2 regions of the Methylocystis sp. genome follow, and region 2 is predicted to be linked to the other one. Evidence: predicted binding sites of a transcription regulator. Region 2 holds the regulator's gene; the other holds the start of a gene.
The links. Region 2 encodes LexA, which represses DNA repair genes until DNA is damaged. Its sites were predicted from a motif close to TGTTCNNNNTGTGTTCNG; they were not measured.

Region 1: AB7I51_RS08125 (PA0069 family radical SAM protein) is a predicted target of LexA. The motif match lies at 4,947-4,964, and genes of this name have one in related genera.

The regions. Positions count from the first base shown of each region.
Region 1 is NZ_JBFWVN010000018.1:17,955-28,707, forward strand. Features, by position in the region: gene AB7I51_RS08110 (protein meaA) at 1-1,509, shown strand, start outside; gene AB7I51_RS08115 (CHAD domain-containing protein) at 1,652-2,608, opposite strand; gene AB7I51_RS08120 (homospermidine synthase) at 2,785-4,218, shown strand; gene AB7I51_RS08125 (PA0069 family radical SAM protein) at 5,138-6,280, shown strand; gene AB7I51_RS08130 (ribonuclease HII) at 6,510-7,121, shown strand; gene AB7I51_RS08135 (site-specific DNA-methyltransferase) at 7,268-8,440, shown strand; gene uppP (undecaprenyl-diphosphatase UppP) at 8,537-9,409, opposite strand; gene AB7I51_RS08145 (OFA family MFS transporter) at 9,589-10,753, opposite strand, start outside.
Region 2 is NZ_JBFWVN010000065.1:3,082-13,834, reverse strand. Features, by position in the region: gene AB7I51_RS15635 (AAA family ATPase) at 1-675, opposite strand, end outside; gene AB7I51_RS15630 (hypothetical protein) at 678-962, opposite strand; gene AB7I51_RS15625 (hypothetical protein) at 928-2,175, opposite strand; gene AB7I51_RS15620 (hypothetical protein) at 2,673-2,879, opposite strand; gene AB7I51_RS15615 (helix-turn-helix domain-containing protein) at 2,908-3,468, shown strand; gene lexA (transcriptional repressor LexA) at 3,809-4,519, shown strand; gene AB7I51_RS15605 (ComEC/Rec2 family competence protein) at 4,677-6,941, opposite strand; gene AB7I51_RS15600 (DUF983 domain-containing protein) at 7,444-7,737, shown strand; gene AB7I51_RS15595 (YkgJ family cysteine cluster protein) at 7,944-8,678, opposite strand; gene modC (molybdenum ABC transporter ATP-binding protein) at 8,875-9,969, opposite strand; gene modB (molybdate ABC transporter permease subunit) at 9,966-10,685, opposite strand.

The DNA.
Region 1 (10,753 bases), on a different contig from region 2:
ACCACCAAAGAATGCCCCAAGTTCAATCCGATCAACGTCTGCTCTTATCATCTGCAGGAGGCGGGCGCGACGCCGTCGCAGGAGCTCGCCTATGCGCTCGCCACCGCTGTCGCCATTCTCGACAACGTCAAGAAGTCCGGCGAAATCTCGGATGAGGATTTCGCTCAGGTGGTGGGACGCATCTCCTTCTTCGTCAACGCCGGCATGCGCTTCGTCACCGAACTCTGTAAAATGCGCGCTTTCGTTGAGCTGTGGGAAGAGATCACGCGCGAGCGCTATGGCGTGAAGGACGAAAAGCTCCGCCGCTTCCGTTACGGCGTGCAGGTCAATTCGCTGGGACTGACCGAGCAGCAGCCGGAGAACAATGTCTATCGCATCCTGATCGAGATGCTCGCCGTCGTTCTCTCAAAGAACGCCCGCGCGCGCGCTGTGCAGCTTCCGGCCTGGAACGAAGCGCTCGGCCTGCCGCGGCCCTTCGATCAGCAATGGTCGCTGCGCATGCAGCAGATCATGGCCTATGAGACGGACCTCCTCGAATATGGCGACATATTCGACGGCAATCCCGAGATCGCCCGCAAGGTCGCCGAGCTGAAGGAAGAGGCGAAAGCCGAACTCAAGAAGATCGAGGAGCTCGGCGGCGCCGCCGCGGCGGTCGAGATCGGCTATATGAAGGGCAAGCTCGTCGAAGCGAATACCGCGCGTCTCGAGTCGATCGAAGCGGGCGAGCAGATTGTCGTCGGCGTGAATAAATTCACCGGCGGCGAGCCGTCGCCGCTCGCCTCGGGCGACGACCAGATCATGGTCGTGCCCGAACATGTCGAAGCCGAACAGATTTCGCGGCTGAAGGCCTGGCGCGAAGCGCGCGATCAGAAGGCGGCGAAGCAAGCGATCGAAGAGCTGGCGCGCGCGGCGAAGGAAGGCCGCAACATGGTCGAGCCGTCGATCGCCGCCGCCAAGGCGGGCGTCACCACCGGCGAATGGGGCAATGTTCTGCGCGGCGTCTTCGGCGAATACCGCGCCCCGACCGGCGTGTCGTCGACGGCGCGCCAGGTCGGCGGCGCGCTCGACGCGGTGCGCGAGGAAGTCGCGCGCGTCTCGCAAAAGCTCGGCAAGCGGGCGAAGTTTCTGGTCGGCAAGCCGGGCCTCGACGGCCATTCGAACGGCGCCGAGCAGATCGCGGTGCGCGCCCGCGACGCCGGCTTCGACGTGATCTACGCCGGCATCCGCTCGACGCCGGCCGAACTCGTCGAGACCGCAAAGAAGGAAGGCGCGCATTGCATCGGCCTCTCCATTCTCTCAGGCTCGCATGTGACGCTGGCGCATGAGGTCATCAAGCTGATGAAGCAGGAAGGCGTCGAGGCGCCGCTCGTCGTCGGCGGCATCATTCCGCCGGCGGACGAGAAGCTGTTGCGCGACGCCGGCGTCGCGGCGGTCTATACGCCGAAGAATTACGACCTCAACGCGATCATGACCGACCTCGCTCACATCATCGAGAAGGCGGCGGTCTGAGAGGCGCGGCGCCTTCGCGACTGGGAAGCGCTCCCTCCCAACGCCCCGCTTCGCGCGGGGGGACAGGGAACGTGGCCGCGCCAAGCCTCGCGCGCGATCAAGATATCGACGGGCGGTTGCGTTGATTGCTGATGTTGATGGCTTACGTCCAGAAAGGCGCGAGCTTCTTTAGGCGCTTCTCGCTCGATTCGGCATGGGCGACGCCTTGGCGCGCAGCGTGGGCGAACCAGCCGCGAATGAAGTTTGAGGCGCGAGCGGCTTCCGGCGTTTGCGCATCGATCTGGTCGAGCAGGCCATTCGCGACCTCCATGTCGTTGAAGAGCCCCAATTGATCCTGCATCTCGCCAAGCGCGTGCAAATAGGCGCGCGAATCTTTGCGATCGTCGAACAGGCTTTCGAAAAATTCCGCGCCATAGCGCGCCTTTTTGAGCGCGATGCGGACTCGATGACGCTCATCGGCCGAAAGCGTCGCCAAGCCCTTGCTCTTCTTTAAGAGCCGCTTGCGCAGGTCGGTCAGCGCATGCACGGCGAAATCGCTCGCCGATCCCGGCGCGCGCATCTCAGGCGCCGCCTCCCAATCGCGGCGCGCGATCGCCAGGCGCAAATCATCGACGAACCGCGCCGTTTCGTCGGACGAGACCGCTTCATGCGCGGCGCGATAGGCTTGTTCACGAAGCGTTTCGAGCGCGTCGGTCAGCGCGTGAAAACTCGGATCGTCGCCGATCGCCTCGCGCGGGCCGCCGCTCAATGCGAGACCGAAAACGTCCCAGTCGCGCGCCGCGCCGAGAACGGCGGCAAGCGCCTTGGCGCGTTTGGCCGCAGTTTCGAGCGCAGGCCCGGTGACAGCCGGCCGCAACAAGCCGATCGCCGCGCGCAGGCGGCGCAGGGCGACGCGCATCTGATGCACGCTTTCCGGCGCGCTCAATGATTGAAGAATCGGAACATTGGCCAGAAAATGCTCAAGAGCGCCGGAGAAAATGGCCGCTGCGGCGCCTTCGAGCGTATCGTCCTGCGAAAGTTCGATCGGCTTCGCTTTGATCGCCGTCAAAGCATCGGCGACGTTCGACTCCTGCTGCGCGCCGTCGCGTTCGGCCGTCATCGCTGGTTCCGTCAAACGCTCCATTCAGACGCTCTACTGCAGAATTATCTCAATTACATAGGGGCGACGCGCGCGGCGCCACCTTACGCGCGCCGCCACCTCTCGCTCAAGCTCTTGATTAATACGTCTGCGCTTGCTTTATCGCGACGCAATATTCTTCTCGGGAGCAACGCCTCATGTCGACTTGGCCAAACTACGGCAAAATCACCGGTCCGATCGTGCTGATAGGCTTCGGCTCCATTGGCCGAGGCATTTTGCCGCTGATCGAGCGCCATTTCGATTTCGACAAGTCGCGTTTCACCGTCATCGACCCCGTCGACACGCATCGCCGGCTGCTCGACGAACGCGGCATCGCCTTTTTGAAAGCGCGCCTCACGCCCGAGAACTACCGCGACATCCTGACGCCGCTGCTGACGAAAGGCGGGGGCCAGGGCTTTATCGTCAATCTGTCGGTCGACGTGTCGTCGCTTGCGATCATCAAGCTCGCGCGCGAATTGAACGCGCTATGCGTCGACACGGTGGTGGAGCCGTGGCCGGGCTTCTATTTCGACAAAAACATGAGCAATGAGGCGCGCACCAATTACGCTCTGCGCGAGACGGTGCTGGAGGAACGTCGCAAGAATCCCGGCGGATCGACCGCGGTTTCCTGCGTCGGCGCCAATCCCGGCATGGTGTCCTGGTTCGTCAAACAGGCGCTGGTGAATGTCGCGCGCGATGTGGGCGTGCTCGACAAGGAGCCGGAAACGCGCGCCGATTGGGGCGCGCTCGCCCAAAAGCTCGGCGTCAAGGGCGTTCACATCGCCGAGCGCGACACCCAGCGCGCGCGCCAGCCGAAGCCGCGCAACGTCTTCGTCAACACATGGTCGGTCGAAGGCTTCGTCTCCGAGGGCATGCAGCCCGCCGAACTTGGTTGGGGCACGCATGAAAAGGCGTTGCCCGACATCGGGCGCACGCACGCAACCGGCTGCGGCGCGGCGATCTATCTGCTGTCGCCCGGCGCCAATACCCGCGTGCGCTCCTGGTGCCCGACGCCCGGCGCGCAATATGGCTTTCTCGTCACTCACAATGAGTCGATTTCGATCGCCGACTATCTGACGGTGCGCGATGGTTCGGGGCAGGCGGTCTATCGTCCGACCTGTCACTATGCCTATCATCCGGCGGACGACGCCGTTCTGTCGCTACACGAAATGTTCGGCGCCGCCGGCAAGATGCAGGAGAGCTGGCAGATTCTCGACGAGCATGAAATCGTCGACGGCATCGACGAGCTCGGCGTGCTGCTCTACGGCCACGCCAAGAACGCTTATTGGTATGGCTCGCAGCTTTCGATCGAGGAGACGCGCGACCTCGCGCCCTATCAGAACGCCACCGGCCTGCAGGTGAGTTCGGCGGCGCTCGCCGGGATGGTCTGGGCGCTGGAGAATCCGCAAGCCGGCATCGTCGAGGCCGACGAAGTCGACTACAAGCGCTGCCTTGAAGTGCAACTGCCCTATCTCGGCCCGGTGAAGGGCTATTACACCGATTGGACGCCGCTCGACGGCCGTCCGGGATTGTTCCCGGAAGACATCGACGAAAGCGATCCCTGGCAGTTCAGGAATATTCTGGTGCGGTGAGTGCGCCAGAGCCGCCATCAATACGCGCCGCTCGCGTGAGCGGCGCGTTTCATCGGCGGTATTCGATTTTGATTTTTGATCTATGATTGCGTTGCTGCATTTTATGTCTGGCTTGCGACGATTTGGACTTGCACATGCGGCTCAACGTAAGACGATCGTCATGCGCTTGCGGGCGCGTTCAATGCGAAGCCATTGGCGAGCCGATCTTGAGCGCCGTTTGCTATTGCAAGGATTGCCAGGAAGGCGGTCGCCGAATCGAAGCGGCGCCAAACGCTGCGCCAATTCTCGACCCGGATGGCGGCACGCCATATCTCACCTATCGGGACGATCGATTTCGCGTCTTGTCGGGCGCGGACCTCTTGGCGGATTACAGGCTCAGCCCGAAGTCACGAACGCGTCGGGTCGTCGCGTCTTGCTGTTGCTCGGGCATGTTTTTGAAGTTCGAGCCAGGATTTTGGGTTTCCACCTATCGGTCCCGATATGAGGGCGATGTGCCGCCGATTGAAATGAGGACCAAAACACAACACCGAAAGTCGGATATAAAATTGCCGAGCGGCGCGCCGAGCTACCGGGGATATCCCGTGCGACTCTTCTGGCGGCTGATCGCGGCGCGCGCCGCGATGCTCCTTGGTCGATGACCCGTTCTCGGGCAATGGCGCGCTGCCGCCGCGGCGATCGCCAGAATTCAAATTGAAATCGCACTTTTGCGGTCTTGCGCGCGGCGCGTATGTTCTATATATGTTCTCTATTCGCCTTCTGTTCACCCTCGGCTGCTCGAGCCGGAAGCAAGCGGCGAGTCCCCGATGTGTCCGGCGTTGCGCCGGATGAGTGGCGTTGCGTTGTAGTCGGGAGGCCGCGTCGAAGTTTCGCATCTCGGCGCGGTCCTCTCTAGTTCCTTCTCAAAAAGTCGGAGTCTGCAATGGATCGCGTAGCTGATGTTTCATCGGCGGCGCTCGGGCGCCAGATCAGCCAGTTCGGCCAGACGAGCGTCGGCGCGTTCATCGACGCCGAACGCCGGCGCGGGCGCGGGGCGCTGTCGAAGCGCAGCGGCCGGTTCGAGAAGGAGGTACGCGAGGAGGCCGACGACGGTTGGGGCTCGCTGGAGAGCCTCGAAGCGCTCAAGACCAATTTTCACGTCGAGAAGCCGCGCACGATCATCACCAGGAATGAGTCGCCCGACATTTCCTTCGACCGCTCGATCAATCCCTATCGCGGCTGCGAGCACGGCTGCGTCTATTGTTTCGCGCGGCCGACGCACGCCTATATGGGTTTTTCGCCTGGCCTCGATTTCGAGACCGAGATTTTCGTCAAGGAAGGCGCGGCGCAGCTTCTCGAACGCGAATTGTCGGCGCCTGGCTACGTCCCGAAGATGATCGCCATCGGCACCAACACCGACCCCTATCAGCCGGCGGAAAAGACCCATCGAATCATGCGCTCGATCCTCGAAGTTCTGGCGCGCGCCAATCATCCGGTCGGCGTCGTGACGAAGTCGGCGCTGGTGTTGCGCGACCTCGATCTCCTCGCGCCGATGGCCGCCAAGGGCCTGGCGAAGGTGGCGATCTCGGTGACGACGCTTGACCGGAAATTGGCGCGTCTCATGGAGCCGCGCGCGGCGACGCCGGAACTGCGGCTCGAGACCATCGAGAAGCTTGCCGCCGCCGGCGTGCCGACCGCGGTGATGACGGCGCCGATTATTCCCTCGATCAATGACGACGAGATCGAGAGGATATTGACGCGGGCGCATGCCGCCGGCGCGCGCGAGGCCGGCTATGTGCTGCTGCGCCTGCCGCTCGAATTGCGCGATCTCTTCACCGAATGGCTGGTCGCCAATTTTCCCGACCGGGCGCGGCGCGCGCTGGCGCTGATGCGTTCGACGCGCGACGGCAAGCTTTATGAATCATCCTTCGGAACCCGCATGAAGGGCGAGGGGCCATACGCCTGGATGATCGGCCGACGTTTTGAGGTCGCCGCCGATCGGCTCGGCTTCGGGCAGAAAACAAAATTGCGGACCGATTTGTTTGAGCCGCCGCGCCGCGCGCCACGACAGCTCAGCCTTTTCTGAGCCGATTTTCCGGTCGCATGGCGCGCCCAAGGCGATCGGGTGAAGGGTTTCCTCATCCTGAGGAGCGTGCGCAGCACGCGTCTCGAAGGGCGAGGAAGCCCTTCACCCGATTCCGCCGATTGCGCGTCTCGTACAGCTTGTCAGCGGCCCACCCTCCGCGCTTTATTCGCCGCGCGGTCACTGGGCTCGACGTCCTTTGTTGCGCCGTGATCCGCCGAGGGAGCCTTTCGTGACAGCCAGCGGGGTCAGTTTTCGGCTGGAGGGCCAGTTTCGGCGCAAGGGCGTCTGGCCGATCGCCGGCGTCGACGAGGTCGGGCGCGGGCCGCTCGCCGGGCCGGTCGCGGCGGCGGCGGTGATTCTCGATCCCGACCGACGGCCGCGCGGCCTCGATGATTCCAAGGCGCTGAACCCGGCGCAGCGCGAAGAAGCCTTCGAGCGGATCATGGCCAGCGCGCTCGCGGTCAGCGTCGCCTTCGTCACCGCCGCCGAAATCGACCGAATCAATATTCGCCGAGCCTCTCTCGCCGCCATGGCCCGCGCCGTCGCCGGCCTCACGCATCGGCCGGCCTATCTCCTCGTCGATGGCAATGACCGGCCGCCGGTCGACTGCCCCTGCCAGATGATCGTCAAGGGCGACGCCACGGCGATTTCCATCGCCGCCGCCTCGATCGTCGCCAAGGTCGCGCGCGATGCGATGATGCGCCGCCTCGCCGCCCATTATCCCCATTATGGCTTCGAGACCAATGCCGGCTACGCCGTGCAGCACCACCTCGACGCGCTGGCGCGCTACGGCGCGAGCCCGGCGCATCGGGTCAGTTTCGCGCCGGTGCGCGAGGCGTGAAGACGCGGGCAAGATTTTGCTAACCTTTTTACTTCTTTAAGACTTCCGTACGAAAAAGAGACGTAGGCCGTTCTTCGCTTTAAACGCGGCTTTTACCTCCCTCCTTCACTATCGCGCCTGTCAGTTGCGTTGATGGTGTGGAGTTCATGCGTAGCGCGCGCGTCGGAGCGGCTCGTCTCAAAGCCCGAATTCAGGTCACGCGTATCGGGCGCACAAGCGAAAGGCCGCTCCGCGCGACGGCGCGCAATGAAATTCTCAGCGGCGACTGCGCGACGCTGATGGAGCGCATGGCCGACGAAAGCGTCGACCTCGTCTTCGCCGATCCGCCTTACAATCTTCAGCTCGCCAATTCTCTGCTTCGCCCGGACCAGAGTCTCGTCGACGCGGTCGATAACGACTGGGACAAATTCGCCAGTTTCGCCGCCTATGACGCCTTCACGCGCGACTGGCTCAAGGAAGCGCGCCGGCTGATGAAGCCCTCAGCGACGATTTTCGTCATCGGCTCCTATCACAATATTTTCCGCGTCGGCGCGATCATGCAGGATCTCGGGTTCTGGATCCTCAACGACATCGTGTGGCGCAAGAACAATCCGATGCCGAACTTTCGCGGCCGGCGCTTCACCAACGCCCATGAGACGATGATCTGGGCGGCGCGAGATCAACGCGCAAAAAACTACACCTTCAATTACGAGGCGCTGAAGGCGGCGAATGAAGATTGCCAGATGCGCTCCGACTGGCTCCTACCGATCTGCGGCGGGACCGAGCGTCTCAAGAATGACGCCGGCCGCAAGACTCATCCGACGCAAAAGCCCGAAGCGCTGCTCGCGCGAGTCATCCTCGCCGCGTCGAAACCCGGCGATCTGGTGTTCGATCCTTTCTTTGGCTCCGGAACGACCGGCGCAGTCGCCAAACGCTTGGGCCGCGACTGGCTCGGCATCGAGCGCGACGACGACTATCGAGCGGCGGCCCAGGCGCGGATTGCCGCGGTCGAACCCTTGCCGCATGAGGCGGTGGCGACTGCGCCGTCGAAACGCGCCGAGCCGCGCATCGCCTTCGCGAGCCTTGTCGAAGCCGGCCTCGTCGCGCCAGGCGCGACGCTCGTCGACGCCAAGCGGCGCTATCGCGCGGTGGTGCGCGCCGACGGGGCCCTGTCGCTCTCCGGCTTTGTCGGCTCGATTCACAAGACCGGGGCGCTGGCGCAGGGCCTGCCGGCCTGCAACGGCTGGACCTTCTGGCATTATGAAGAAAACGGCGCGCTCACGCTCATCGACGATCTGCGGGCGACGGCGCGCGAACGCCTCAAAGCGGCGGCGGAATAATCAAGAGCCGTCATTGTTGCGAGGAGCGCAGCGACGAAGCAATCCAGAGCCGTAGGCGCGACTCTGGATGGCTTCGCTTCGCTCGCAATGACGGCGCTACGCCAGGAATCCCACGTAAAACCCGACGAGCAGCACGACGCCAATGAAGGCGCGATAATAGACGAAGGGCCACGCCGAAAACCGTTCGAGAATTCGCAGCAGGCCCCAGATCGCGACAAAGGCGGAGATCGACGCGACGAAAAGTCCGAGCGTCAGCACCGCCCAGCCGTGGAAATCGAGCTGCGCTTTGTGCAGCTCCCACAGCTCCTTCAAGCCCGCGAGGGCGATCGTCGGGATGCCGAGAATAAAGGAAAAGCGCGCCGCCTCCTCGCGTTTCAGATCGAGGAAAAGCGCCGCGGTCAGCGTCGAGCCGGAGCGCGAGACGCCAGGAATGAGCGCGCCGACCTGGGCGAAGCCGACGATCATCGCATCCTTCAGGCTGACATGTTCGAGCGTGCGCTTGTGATTGCAATAGAGTTCGGCGATGGCGAGCAGCGCCGCCATCACGATCGACGAAATGCCGATCACCGGCAGCGTGCGCAGGGGCGAGCCGCAAGTGTTCAACGTATGCGACAGCGCGATGCCGGCGATTCCGATCGGCACCGTCGCCAGCGCGATCCAGACGACAAAGCGGAAGGTCCAGTCGTTGAAATCGCGTCGCACGAGCGCGCGAATCGAGCCCTCGGCGAGCGCCCGGATGTCGCTCCAGAAATAGCTGACGACGGCGGCGAGCGCCGCGAGCTGCATCGCGGCGGAGAAGGCCGAGCCAGGGTCCTTCCAGCCGAAGAGCGCCGGCACGATGCGCATATGCGCCGTCGAGGAGATCGGCAGCAGTTCGGTGATGCCCTGCACCACGCCGAGAACGGCGACTTTCATATAGCCGAGATCGACGAAGCCGGTATCGAGCCCATTGGTGCAAGCAGTCGCCATAGAGGCCTCGTCTCATTTGCGGCGCGTGACGAATCACAAAGGCGCCCAGCGTCCCCGACTTCTGTCAAACAAGGCGGCCGCGATCAAGGCGAGCGGAAGGCAAGGGGACGAAGGCCGGGCGCGCGTCACGTCTCCGCCCGCCAAGGTCGCGCTAAAGTCGAAGCGTTTCGCGCGCCAGATCAGCGAAACAGCGCCGCGGTCTTCAGGAGCGTCATCCACACGCCCCAGGTGAGCGGGACGCCGACCGCGGCCCAGGCGAGAAAAAGCTGCAGCGATCGGCCGTTCGAGTCGGGCTCGGGGCGCGCAACGGTTGGCGGATCGTCCGTCGCGACGGGCTCCAGCCCCTCTTCGACAAAATCCTCGAAGTCGGCGTGAACATCGTCGTCCGCCTTGACGACTTCAGCGACGGTGATGTGCTTTTGCGCCGCGACTTCTTCATCGCTCATGAAATATTTCTCGGCGCATGGCCGCACCAGCAAATTGCAGATGAAGCCTGCGAGCAGGAGGCCCGCGAGCACATACATGGTCTGATTATAGGCGGCCTCGCGCGCGACGCCGTGCGCGAGTTGATATTCGCGAATGTAATTGACCAGCACCGGCCCGAGCACGCCGGCCGTTGACCAGGCGGTCAGAAGCCGGCCATGGATGGCGCCGACGTGGTGCGTGCCGAAAATGTCGGCGAGATAGGCCGGGATCGTCGCGAAGCCGCCGCCGTACATGGTGATGATGACTGAGAACAGCAGAACGAAGACGCCGACCATCCCGCCCTTCGCCGCGAAGGGTATCGCCGAATAGAGCGAGAGCCCGAGGACGAAGAAGATGGCGTAAGTGATCTTGCGGCCGAATGCGTCGGAGGCCGAGGCCCAGCCGATGCGCCCGCCGATGTTGCAGAGGCTCAACAGGCCGGTGAAGCCGGCCGCGATCGCTGCGATCTGCATTTTCTGGCCGGCGTCGAGTTGATCGAAACCGACATCCAGGCCGATGAGCTTGCCGCCGAAGACTTCCTGCAGCATCGGCGAGGCCATGCCCAGCACGCCGATGCCGGCTGAAACGTTAAGACAAAGAACGCCCCAGAGCAGCCAGAATTGCGGCGTCTTCCATGCGACGTCGAGATGCACATGGCGATGCGTCACCAGGGCGTTCTTGGCCGCCGTCGGCGGCGTGAAGCCTTCGGGCGCCCATCCGTTAGATGGCACCCGGTAGCCGATCGCGCCGGCGACCATAAAGGCGAAATAGATCGCGGCCAGCGTGACGAAGGTCTGCCAGACGCCCGGCGAGGTCGGCGTCGCATAAAAGCTCATCAGCCGATCCGCGAGCGGCGCGCCGATCATTGCGCCGCCGCCG
Region 2 (10,753 bases):
GATTTCCTGTAGGCCGAGCGGTCCGCTTCCAGCGAAGGCACGAGCTGTGTCGAGAAGCGGGACGAATTCGCGGAGCGACGTATTTAGTCCGAAGTTCACGCACGCGCGATGCGCTGCGACCCCGCAAACGTCACGATCTATCGCGATAGTTTTGAAGTCATCTTCTGTGGGATGCCATAGCATCGTACGCTTCACCAAACGGCTTGTGACCTGTTCAAATGCGTCTTTCGAAGAGTGTCGCCGCTTCAAAACGTCATTGTTCCCGCAGACGATGACTGGAACGCGGAACCGATAGGGAATATCAACCATCTCCTTAAGAAGCTTGCCGTCCAGGTTCTGAGCTTCGTCTAGAATGATCGTTTGAGCGGAGCCGTGCGACCCCCAATAATCGAAATGATCTTCCAGGTTTGTCCAAATCTTATTGGCGCTATCGAAGTCCGAATGAACGCCCAGGGCCGACGCGAGCAGAACGCAACCGGCTTTCATCGTTTCCTGTGCGCCGGATACCCGAATATAGACCATCCTACTGTTCGAATTCGCGATATGCTCGACTGCTGTCGTCTTGCCAATTGCAGCTGGACCGATGATCGCCCCCGCAATTGATTTGATGCGATCAACAATGTTGACGGTGTTCTCGATGGCTTCGAAGATCGATGTTCGGCTCACATTCGTCATGCTTATTGAGCCTTTCTCGCATCGAATTTTTGGATGAATTCCTTCATCGCTTGGTTCGATTTGTCGATGTTGTATCGCCGCACATTGTCGGCCCGCTTGCGCTGCGCTTCGGGACTTTCCTTCACGCCCCGCGCGACCGCCTTTTCTTTGTCGGAGGCAGTGACACGCGCGCCGACCGGCGCGGGCAAGGCCTTCGGAGCTTTCGTCTGGAAATCAAGAAGTTCGGCCGTTACATCGATATCCGGAACCGAATTATCGAGCTGGCGAACGGCACGCCTTTGGAGCATGCGACGACGGTCGCTCTCTGGCGCCGGCCGGGTCGAAACAAGCGAAAGGTTGATCCTCTTCCGCGAAGCCGAGAAGATTTCCCTGCATATCCTCGACAGGTAGACGCGCCCACTGCTCGTATTTCGGCACGCGAACGGTGATATAATCGCCATCATGGTAGGTGACTAAGCCGTCGAAATAGAAGACGCGACCCTTGACCGTGATAGCTCCATTTGTGATCGCTACGATCCGTTTCTCAGAGAAGACGGTTGCAAAGGCGTCCGGGTCCACTTCGGTCTTTTGCCATCCCTTATCCACGGCGCGATTGAATGCATCGATTGGCGAATCGCCGCCGAGCTGCGAATTCTTTCCCTGCGCTTTAGTGTGATATTGCGCCAATATCCCTGCAATCACCTGTGGAAACAGCTCGATCGAAGGGAAAGGTATGGGTGCCTTGCCGACGTTTGCTACCTTCTTTTTCATGCGGTCGCCGCCGATGTAGCCCTGCACTTTTTCGAACAGATGGCGCAGTTGCGCAAAGACGCCTTCGATGGCCTTGGAGCGCGCCGCATAGGGGCGCGCGCGGCGTATAGCCTTTTGCTCTCCGCCTGCGAATACCTTCATTCCACGATCGTTAAGTGTGATGGCGTCTTTGATGAACTCGGCGAAGCGATATTCCTGACCGTTATCGAGATAGAGCGTCCTGGGGAGGCCCCATTCCGCGACCATTTCCATGAAGCTGGCGATGACGTGCGCGTTGCGAATGCCTGTTCCCTTTGGAAGAAACACGATGGTCGCCCAAAGGCGCTTCGTTGCAACATCCAGCCAACAGATGGCCTTGGCGTAGCGCTGATAGTCTTCTGTTTCGGGAAGGAAGAAATCGAGGGGATGAACGGCGCCGACGACAATGTCCATGGGCCAAAGCCCTTCGATCGTCCGGCGGATTGCCGGCGATTTGTCTTCGAAACCTTTGCGGTCTTTCTTGATTTTGGTGGCGCGGCGATATTTCATCTCCGCCTTGACGATGTGGAGCGGGATGTCACACACGCCGTTCGGCGGCTCGAAACCGCGCTCCCTGGCGAGCTTCTCAAGGTGACGTGAGGCATCCAAGCGGATTGCGGAAATGCTTTCCCACGCCTTGTGCCAGCCGCGAATGCGTATTTTCAGCGCTTCCGCGATGGACTCCAGCTCATTCTCCAACCCGCCTTCGCGCGCCCAGGCGTCGAATTTCACGGTGACGATCGAGCGTTTCGTCTTGTGATCGTTCCGCTTGGCGCGACCTAATGCTGTGACGCCGTTGCATTGATAGTCCGCGAGGAAGCGATTGAGCGTGCGCACGCTGTAGCGCCGAAACACGCTCGAATCCTTGATTGAGGGCAGCTTCTTTTCGCTCCATGCGCGAAGGACATTCGCGCGGGCGACGGTGCCCGCCTTCGTCGCTTCGACTTCCTCGACAAAGCGGGAAAACCACTCCAGGACCGCATCGAAGTGGGTTGCGAAGGTTCGAGGCGAAACGGGCGTTGAAGGGGCGTTCAAATGGTCTTCGAGACCAGGGATATCCGGCGCATAAGCCTCCCACCTCTCCCCAGATGTGCCACCAACGCCCTTTATTCGGCGACTCCGGACGGGCCGGCGACACAGTCGACCCATAGCCAAGCCTTTTCTGACAGCCCGATCAGAGAGGCCGAGGAACTCCGCGACTGTGGCGGTGTCGACCCATTTGCCCGACATCAGGCGGCTTTCCCTTTGAGCGTCGCGGCAACAATGATTTTTTCACGTAGCGTCTTTGCTGCGGGTCCGTTCCTACGTCCCGTCAGGACAGCGGTGGCCCATTGGCGGGTGATCTTGTTTTCCGAACACCATTTCGCCAAAGAGCTTCCCTGCTGTAAGAACCCAATGCGGGCCTGTAGCAACAAGTCTGCGGAAGGATCGCCCATTGTGAGGTGTCTCTAGGATTGCTTCGTTATGCAACCTAGATTGCAAAATGAAATCATGTCAAGAGGCGCGACGGCAAATCCAGCGGAAGATTTTATTGATCGCGTGAAGAAGGCTCTGAACCTCACGCGAGATGAAGACCTTGCTATCCGCCTCAATCTTGGGAAGAGCACAATCGCAACTTGGCGGCGACGGGGGAGTATTCCATTCAAAAAACATGCTGAAATTGAGCAATTAACAGGAGTTAAATATACAGACGTGCTCGTTGAGCGCCTCACGCGATCGAACGAATTATATGATATTTGTCGTATATCTTACTTGAATGCTATTTCTAAACTATTCAATGAAGCAAATAAAGATGAATTAAACGAACTTTCGTTCAGGCTATCAAGGCATGAAGATGCAATCGCTCGGATAATACGGGATAGAGTTTCAGATATAGCCGGTGAACATCTTTCACCAGAGAATGTCGTTGCTTTAGTTCATCGAGCATACAACGGGGACTTCATCAGCCCAATGGAAATCCGTGACATCCTCCAGGCGAATTCGGAAGGTTCCGCAATAGGTTCCGCAATCGATATTGCACAATGAAATGTTCCGCAATGCAAAGCGCAGGAACCCTTTGATATCTAATACATTCCGCCTCCGAACAATATTTCTGAGATGTTCCGCAAGCGGTTCCGCAATACCCGCCGCGCTACCCTATTGCTTTTTCAGTGTTTCTAAGCGTAGCGCGACAAAAAGCGATTTTTCACGCGCGACAAATAATTCTGCCCGCTCCACCGCGATGATCGCTTAACCAAAGCGTGAACATAAGACTTGCAGAACGCAGTGAGAACGTATATCGTTCGTTCATGATTTGTTTAGTTTATCGAGCCAAAAGCTGCAGCGCAGCGAAAATCGACGATTGGGCTTGCAAGGCGGAGCGGCGATGCTGACCAAAAAGCAAAACGACCTGTTGCGCTTCATCCATGAGCGCTTGAAGGAATCGGGCGTGCCGCCGTCGTTCGACGAGATGAAGGACGCGCTCGACCTGCGGTCGAAGTCCGGCATTCATCGGCTGATTCTCGCGCTCGAAGAGCGCGGCTTCATCCGTCGCCTGCCCAATCGCGCCCGCGCGCTCGAGGTCCTGCGCCTGCCCGAATCGGCGACGCCGCGCAGCGCCGTCGGGCGCAGCGGCAAATTCGCGCCCTCGGTCATCGAAGGCAATCTCGGCCGCGTGCGCCCGCTCAATGAGCGTTTCGACGACGAGAGCGATCAGCAGGTCGCCATTCCGGTGATGGGACGCATCGCCGCCGGCACGCCGATCTCAGCCATCCAGAACCGCAGCCATACGATCAATCTGCCGCCCGACCTGCTGATGAGCGGCGAGCATTTCGCGCTCGAAGTGCGCGGCGATTCGATGATCGAGGCGGGAATCCTCGACGGCGACACCGTCGTCATCAAGAAGCAGGACAACGCCGACACCGGCGATATCGTCGTGGCGCTGATCGACGATGAGGAAGCGACGCTGAAGCGCCTGCGCAAACGCGGCGCGTCGATCGCTTTGGAGGCGGCGAATCCCGCTTACGAGACGCGCATCTTCGGTCCTGACCGCGTGCGGATTCAAGGCAAGCTCGTGAGCCTTTTGCGGAAATATTAGCTGCGGCGCGTTTTGGCGAAGCCTGTCATTCCCGACGCGCGCTTTGCGCGCGATCGGGAATCCAGAGCAACTTCACCATTCATGCCTTTGCCCCTGGATTCCCGGTCAAGCCTTCGGCCTGCCGGGAATGACAAAACAAAGAGCATGCAGCGCGTCTCTATTCGAGCGGCTCCATCGCGCGGGCGTCTTCCTCATTGCGCTCTTCATCGCTGAGCGGCGCAGGGAACGCCGGCTTGCTCCGCTGGCGCGGCGCGGGCGACCATGGCCGGTCCTCGTCGACGGCGCGCGCCGTCGTCCATTCAACTTCCGCACCCTTGAAGCGTAGCGACACCGCCCCCGTTTCGCTCAGCTTGCGGCGATCGATCACGATCGGCGCCGCGCATCCTAACGGCGCATAGAGCGGCGTGATGACGACGGCGGCGCGCGCGCAGTCTTCAATGAAGGCGCCGCGCTCGGCGACGAGCGCGACGAAGCGACCGTCGATCGACTTGGCGACGCAACCTAAATCATCGCAGGCGACGCCGCCCTTCGCGTCCGAGGCGAGGCGCGCATCGCCGTCGGCGCGCAGCCATTGTTCGGCGGCGAAAGCGCTCGGCCTTTGTCCCAAGACCGCAAGCTGTCCCGACGACAGGCGCAGCGCCGCCGATTCCCCGGTCGCCGGCGCGGCGAGGTCGAACGGCGCGCCGCCCGTCGCACCCATCAATCCAATGAATGCAAGAGGAATGGCGAGGGCGCGCCAAGCCCATGTTCGCCACAAAACGAGCGACAACACCGCAAGCGTTAGAAAAATAATCGCCCAGGGCGCGAAGGCTTTGACCGGCAGGCTCGCGCCCGGGGCGCTGGCGATGAGCCCCGCGAGATAGGTCACGAGGTCGATGCCCATTTTAAGGTAGCGCCAGACGAATCCGTCGAGGCCGAGTGGATAGAGCGCGGCGCCGAGAAGCGCGCAGGGAACCGCGAAGAATTCGATGATGGCGAGCGTCAGCGGATTGCCGATCAGCACATAGGGGCTGAGCTCATGAAAATCATTCGCCATGAAGGAAGCGGTCGCCGAGGTCGCGCATAATGTCGCGAAGATCGCCGCGCCGGGCCCGTGCAACAGGCGTTCGACGACGCTTTCACGAAGCGCGCCCCACCATGTTCGCGGCGCGCGATCGTCGATGCGGCGCTTCGCAAGATATTCGCCGCGCCATTCATAGACGGCGATCAAGGCCGCGACAGCGGCGAAGGAAAGTTGAAAGCTCGCGCCAAGCAGCGCCTCCGGCTCGAAAGCGACGATGAGGAGCGCGGCGATCGCGAGATTACGCATCGACAGCGACGGCCGATCGAACAGAACCGCGGCAAGCATGATCAGAGTCATGACGAGCGCGCGCTCGGTGCCGACGCGCGAGCCCGTGCCGATGTCGTAGAGAATGGCGCCGATCATGGCGAGCGCCGCCGCCCATTTCTTGATCGGATAGTTGAGCGCCAGAGTTTGCGACATCGCCAGCAGACGGCGAAAGCCAACGAAGAAAATGCCGGCGACGAGCGTCATCTGAACGCCGGAAATGGTGATGATGTGAAATATGCCGGCGTGGCGGATGAGATTCTTGGCGTCTTCCGACAATAGGTCGCGCTTGCCGGTGACCATCGCGGCGGCGATCGCGCCGGCGTCACCGCCGATAATTCGATAGACCCGCATCGCCAAAGCGTTGCGCATGCGATCGACCCGCGCGAAAAAACGCAGCGACATTGGCGCCGGATCGGGCGGCGACATTGTTTCAATTCGCCCCAGCGCGTTGCCGACGCCGCCGATGCGCGCGAAAAATGCGTCACGCGCGAAATCATAGCCGCCGGGGAGCGCCGCCCGCGCCGACGGCATCAGCCGCGCCTTAAGAGCGATGAAGTCGCCGGCGGAAAAATTCGGATCGCCGCGGGTGGTCAGCCGCACGCGGGCCGGAACGACATCGTCGGGAAAGCCCTCGGCGCTCGCGACACGCAGAATGAAGCGCGCGCCGGCGCGCCGCAGGTCGACCTCCTCGACGAAGCCGGTGAGCTCTCCGATCCCGACTCGCGGAATGATCGGCGCGGCGACCCGCGCCGTTCGCCAGGCGCCGGACGCGAAGCCGCCGGCGACGAAAGCGAGCGCGAGAAACAGCGCATAAGCGCGTGCATGGCGGCGCGTGAGCGCGGCGAGAATGGCGAAGACTGCGAACGCGCAGGCGCAAAGAGCCAGCGACGGCTCGCGCTCGGCTGAGAAATATAGCGCGACGCCGGCGCCGGCGGCGACCACCAGCCAGAGAAACGGGCGGCGCAGCGCGCGTTCCTGCTCGAACGACGCGCGCAAAGCTGCGGTTAATCCTCGCGCAGGCAAGCGAAGGAGGCGCGATGAAACATCGCGGCTCCCCTCTCCTTTCTCAGCCGTGCGCGAAACGTCGTTCAAGAAAATGCCGGCCCCGCTCAAATGCAGCGACGCGCCAGGGCGATCGGGCGAAGGGCTTCCTCATCCTGAGGAGCGTGCGCAGCACGCGTCTCGAAGGACGAGGAAGCCCGCATTTTTTCCTCACCCTCGTCCTTCGAGACGCCGCCATCGATCTCGGGCTTGCCCGAGATCGACATTAAATTCGCAAGTCGGGTACACCCGACTTGCGGCGGCTCCTCAGGATGAGGGCGAGGAAAATCGTGCTTCATCCGATTGCCCTGAGCGGCGAGCTTAACGCTGGTTGCCGCGTTTGTCTGCGTCGCCTATCTGTTGATTCGCCGCTTGGCCCTTCAACGGTTGCCTGCGGCCCGATAAGAAACTATCCCGTTAACTCAAAGCGAGACTGCGATTACGCGCAATGGCGCGACGATCGCCATCATTCGGTTTGGCGTAAATGAAGAGCGAACCGTCATCAGTCACGTCCCTGCTTCGCGGACTCACGCGAAAATGCCCGAACTGCGGCGTGGGCGCCCTGTTCGCAAGCTACCTCAAGCCGAACGATTCTTGTGCGCATTGCCGGGAAAGCTTTGCGGGCCTCGATGCGGATGACGGCCCAGCATGGTTGACGGTCGGCGCCGTAACGATTTTCGTCGTGTCGCTACTCTTCATATTGGAGAGCAGCGGTCATTACTCCTATGCCGTCGAAATGTTGATCGTTCTGCCGACAACGATCGCGCTCGTCTTGTTCTTGCTCCCGCTTGCGAAGGGATTCTTCCTCTCGGCGCTATGGCTGCTGTCGAGGAAACCGAATTCATAAAAGGGACGCTACTTGCTCTCGGGATCCCCGGCTATGAAAGAACATTGAGAATCCCACGAACGCGCGCCTGCGCCCAACGGTTGGCGTCGTACATGGCTCCCCGCTTAGCGGCGGCGTGAGGTCTCCGGCCGCAAAAGGCCGCGCGCTCCCCATCTCAACAGGGAAGGATATGCCGCGCGCGATCAAACAACCGCGAATGCAATTCTTTATCCTTCGACAGCGTCAAAAATCGCGCCGGCTTCGATCATGTCGCAGTCGGGAATGCGGGCGGACGCCAAAGGATCCTCGCCTGAAATCCATTGTTCGAGCGCGTCCGGCGTCGAGAGCGCGACATTCAGCGCCCTGTTGATTTCATAGATTCCCCACGCCAGTCCGGCGCGCCGCAGCGCCGCCATCAAGGCGTTCTGGACGAGGCTGCGGACGACGAGATGGGGCGTCGAGATCGGCGCTTCGACGGCTTCGCCACGTGCGGCGGCGAGACATGCCGCCTTGTCGAAGGCCGCGTGGCCGCGACAGGCCAGCGGACGCATCTTATAGGCGAGACATAATTCGCGCTCGATCAGCGGGCACGCGCCTTGCGCCGCCATTCGCTGGTCCTCGGATAGCGCGCCTAGCGCCCGATCGGCGTCGGCGACCCGCTGAAGAAGCATGATTCCGCGCTCGGCGAAGGCGGCGGCGTTAACGGAAATGAAGCGCGCGAGCACAAATACTTCGGGCGCCGTCGCGACGACGCGCAGGCGGCAGCACCCCGCGCATTCGCCGTGGCAGGCCAAAGCCGGATCGCCCTCCGCCTGAATCGCGACATTTCTCGTAAAGCTGTCGAACGCCTGCGCGCAGAGCAGCCCAACAAGCTCCGGGCGCGTCCGGCGGGCGTCGATCATCTCGCTGAACGCGTGCGAGGTCGCCTTGAAAAAGGCTGAGGGACCGCCATCTTCGCTCATCAATCTTATCCGCCCTTCCGCCAGTCGGATGCGATCGGATCGGCGCGCCGATCAATGCGCAATCGCTCCCGGCGCCTGAGACTGGCCCCACCGTCAGATCGCTCAAGCGTCTATGTCAGGCTCGACATATTCCGACAGTTCGCCGGCAAAGCAAACCCCATCCCGTCAGGCTTCGGCCTGCCGAGCGTCCCTCGCCTCAGGCGTTGGCCACGCCGATGGAGCGCTCGTCGAGCGCGGCCGTCTTGAACAGCGCATAGACGTGAGAGCCCACCCTCAAAGACAGGTCTTCCAGAGCGCCTCTTGTGATCGTCGCCAGAAGCGGACCGTCATCCTTCAGCTCAATTTCGACCGTCGCGATCGGCCCTTCGAATTGGATGTTCGCCACCCTGCCCCAAAGCACGCTTCTGGCGCTGATCTCATGAGGCGGAAGCAGCGACAGCACAACATCGGTCGCTTTGACAATGACGCGCGCCGCGCCGCCCGGTTGGCCCGCCGAACCTTCAATCCAGATCGTTCCAGACGAATGTCTGAGCTTCGTCAATCCATAAGCGGCGGAAGCTTCGTCGACCGAAGCCGCCAGGATTGAGGAACGATCGAAACGATTGGTTGCCGGCGAATTGGCGAGACGATTGAAGGCGTCGGCGGGATCGCCAACGAATTTCACCCGTCCGCCATCGATGACGACGACGCGGGAGGCCAAACGCGCTACTTCCTCGACGGCGTGTGAGACATAGACGATGGGAATGTCGAACTCGTCCCTGACGCGTTCGATCAGCGGCAGGATTTCGAGCTTGCGCTGCATATCGAGCGCCGCCAGCGGCTCGTCCAGTAGAAGCAGTCTCGGGCAGGACAGCAGAGCGCGGCCGATCGCGACGCGTTGTCTCTCGCCGCCCGACAGACGGGCTGGCGAACGCGAAATAAGCGCGCCAATGCCGAGGGTTTCGACGACGGCGTCGAAATCGATCCGACGTTCGCCGCGAGGCGCAAACCAGCGCCCGTATAGGAGATTCTGCTTGACGCTGAGATGCGGAAAGAGATTGGAATCCTGGAAGACGAGGCCGACGCGTCGGCGCGACACCGGCACGAAAACATTGCTTGTGACATCGACCAGCGCTTCGCCGTCCAGCCTGACATATCCTTCGTCAGGCTTCATCAGTCCGGCAACGATGCTGAGCGTCAGCGATTTTCCAGATCCGGATTGTCCGAACAGCGCCGTTACCCCGGTGCCGTTGGCGAAGGCGACGTCGAGGGAAAACGCGCCCGCCTTCAGTCTGACGTCGACTTCGATCATTCGGCGCTGCCCAGTCGCTTCTGCGCGCGCCACTGAATGATCTCGGACGCCATAAGAGCGGAAAGCGCGATAACGACCGCGACAATCGTCAGGCGCATCGCGCTTTCATCGCCGCCGGGAACCTGCGTGTAGCTGTAGATCGCCGCCGAAATCGTCTGCGTTTCGCCGGGGATGTTCGAGACGAAGGTGATGGTCGCACCGAATTCCCCCAGCGCCCTGGCGAAAGCGAGAATCGCTCCAACGATAATGCCAGGAACCGCAAGCGGAAGGTTGACGAGGAGGAACGTCCAAATCCGATTCGCCCCGAGGGTCTCCGACGCCAATTCAAGGCGACGGTCGATCGCCTCGAAGGACAATCGCATGGCGCGGACCATCAGAGGAAACCCCATGACGGCGCAGGCGACCGCCGCCCCGGTCCAGCGAAATGAGAAAACAATGCCGATCTCGGCGAGATAGGGGCCGAAAACGCCTTTGCGTCCAAGCAGCATGAGCAGGACGAAGCCGGTGACGACCGGCGGCAGAACGAGCGGCAGGTGAACAACGCCGTTGACGAGGGTCTTGCCAGGGAACTGGCTGCGCGCCAGCGCATAAGCGGTGACGATCCCAAATGGCAGGCTCGCGAGGGTCGCCACGGTCGCGATCCGCAGCGACAGCCATATCGCCGTCCATTCGGCTGGCGACAATTCGAAGAAGGCGGCGGAAGGAAAATCGTACAATGCGGCGTCCTTTGGCGACCTCGGATAGCGCTGTTCCCATATGAAGTCCGCTCGCGCGGCGCTTTGCG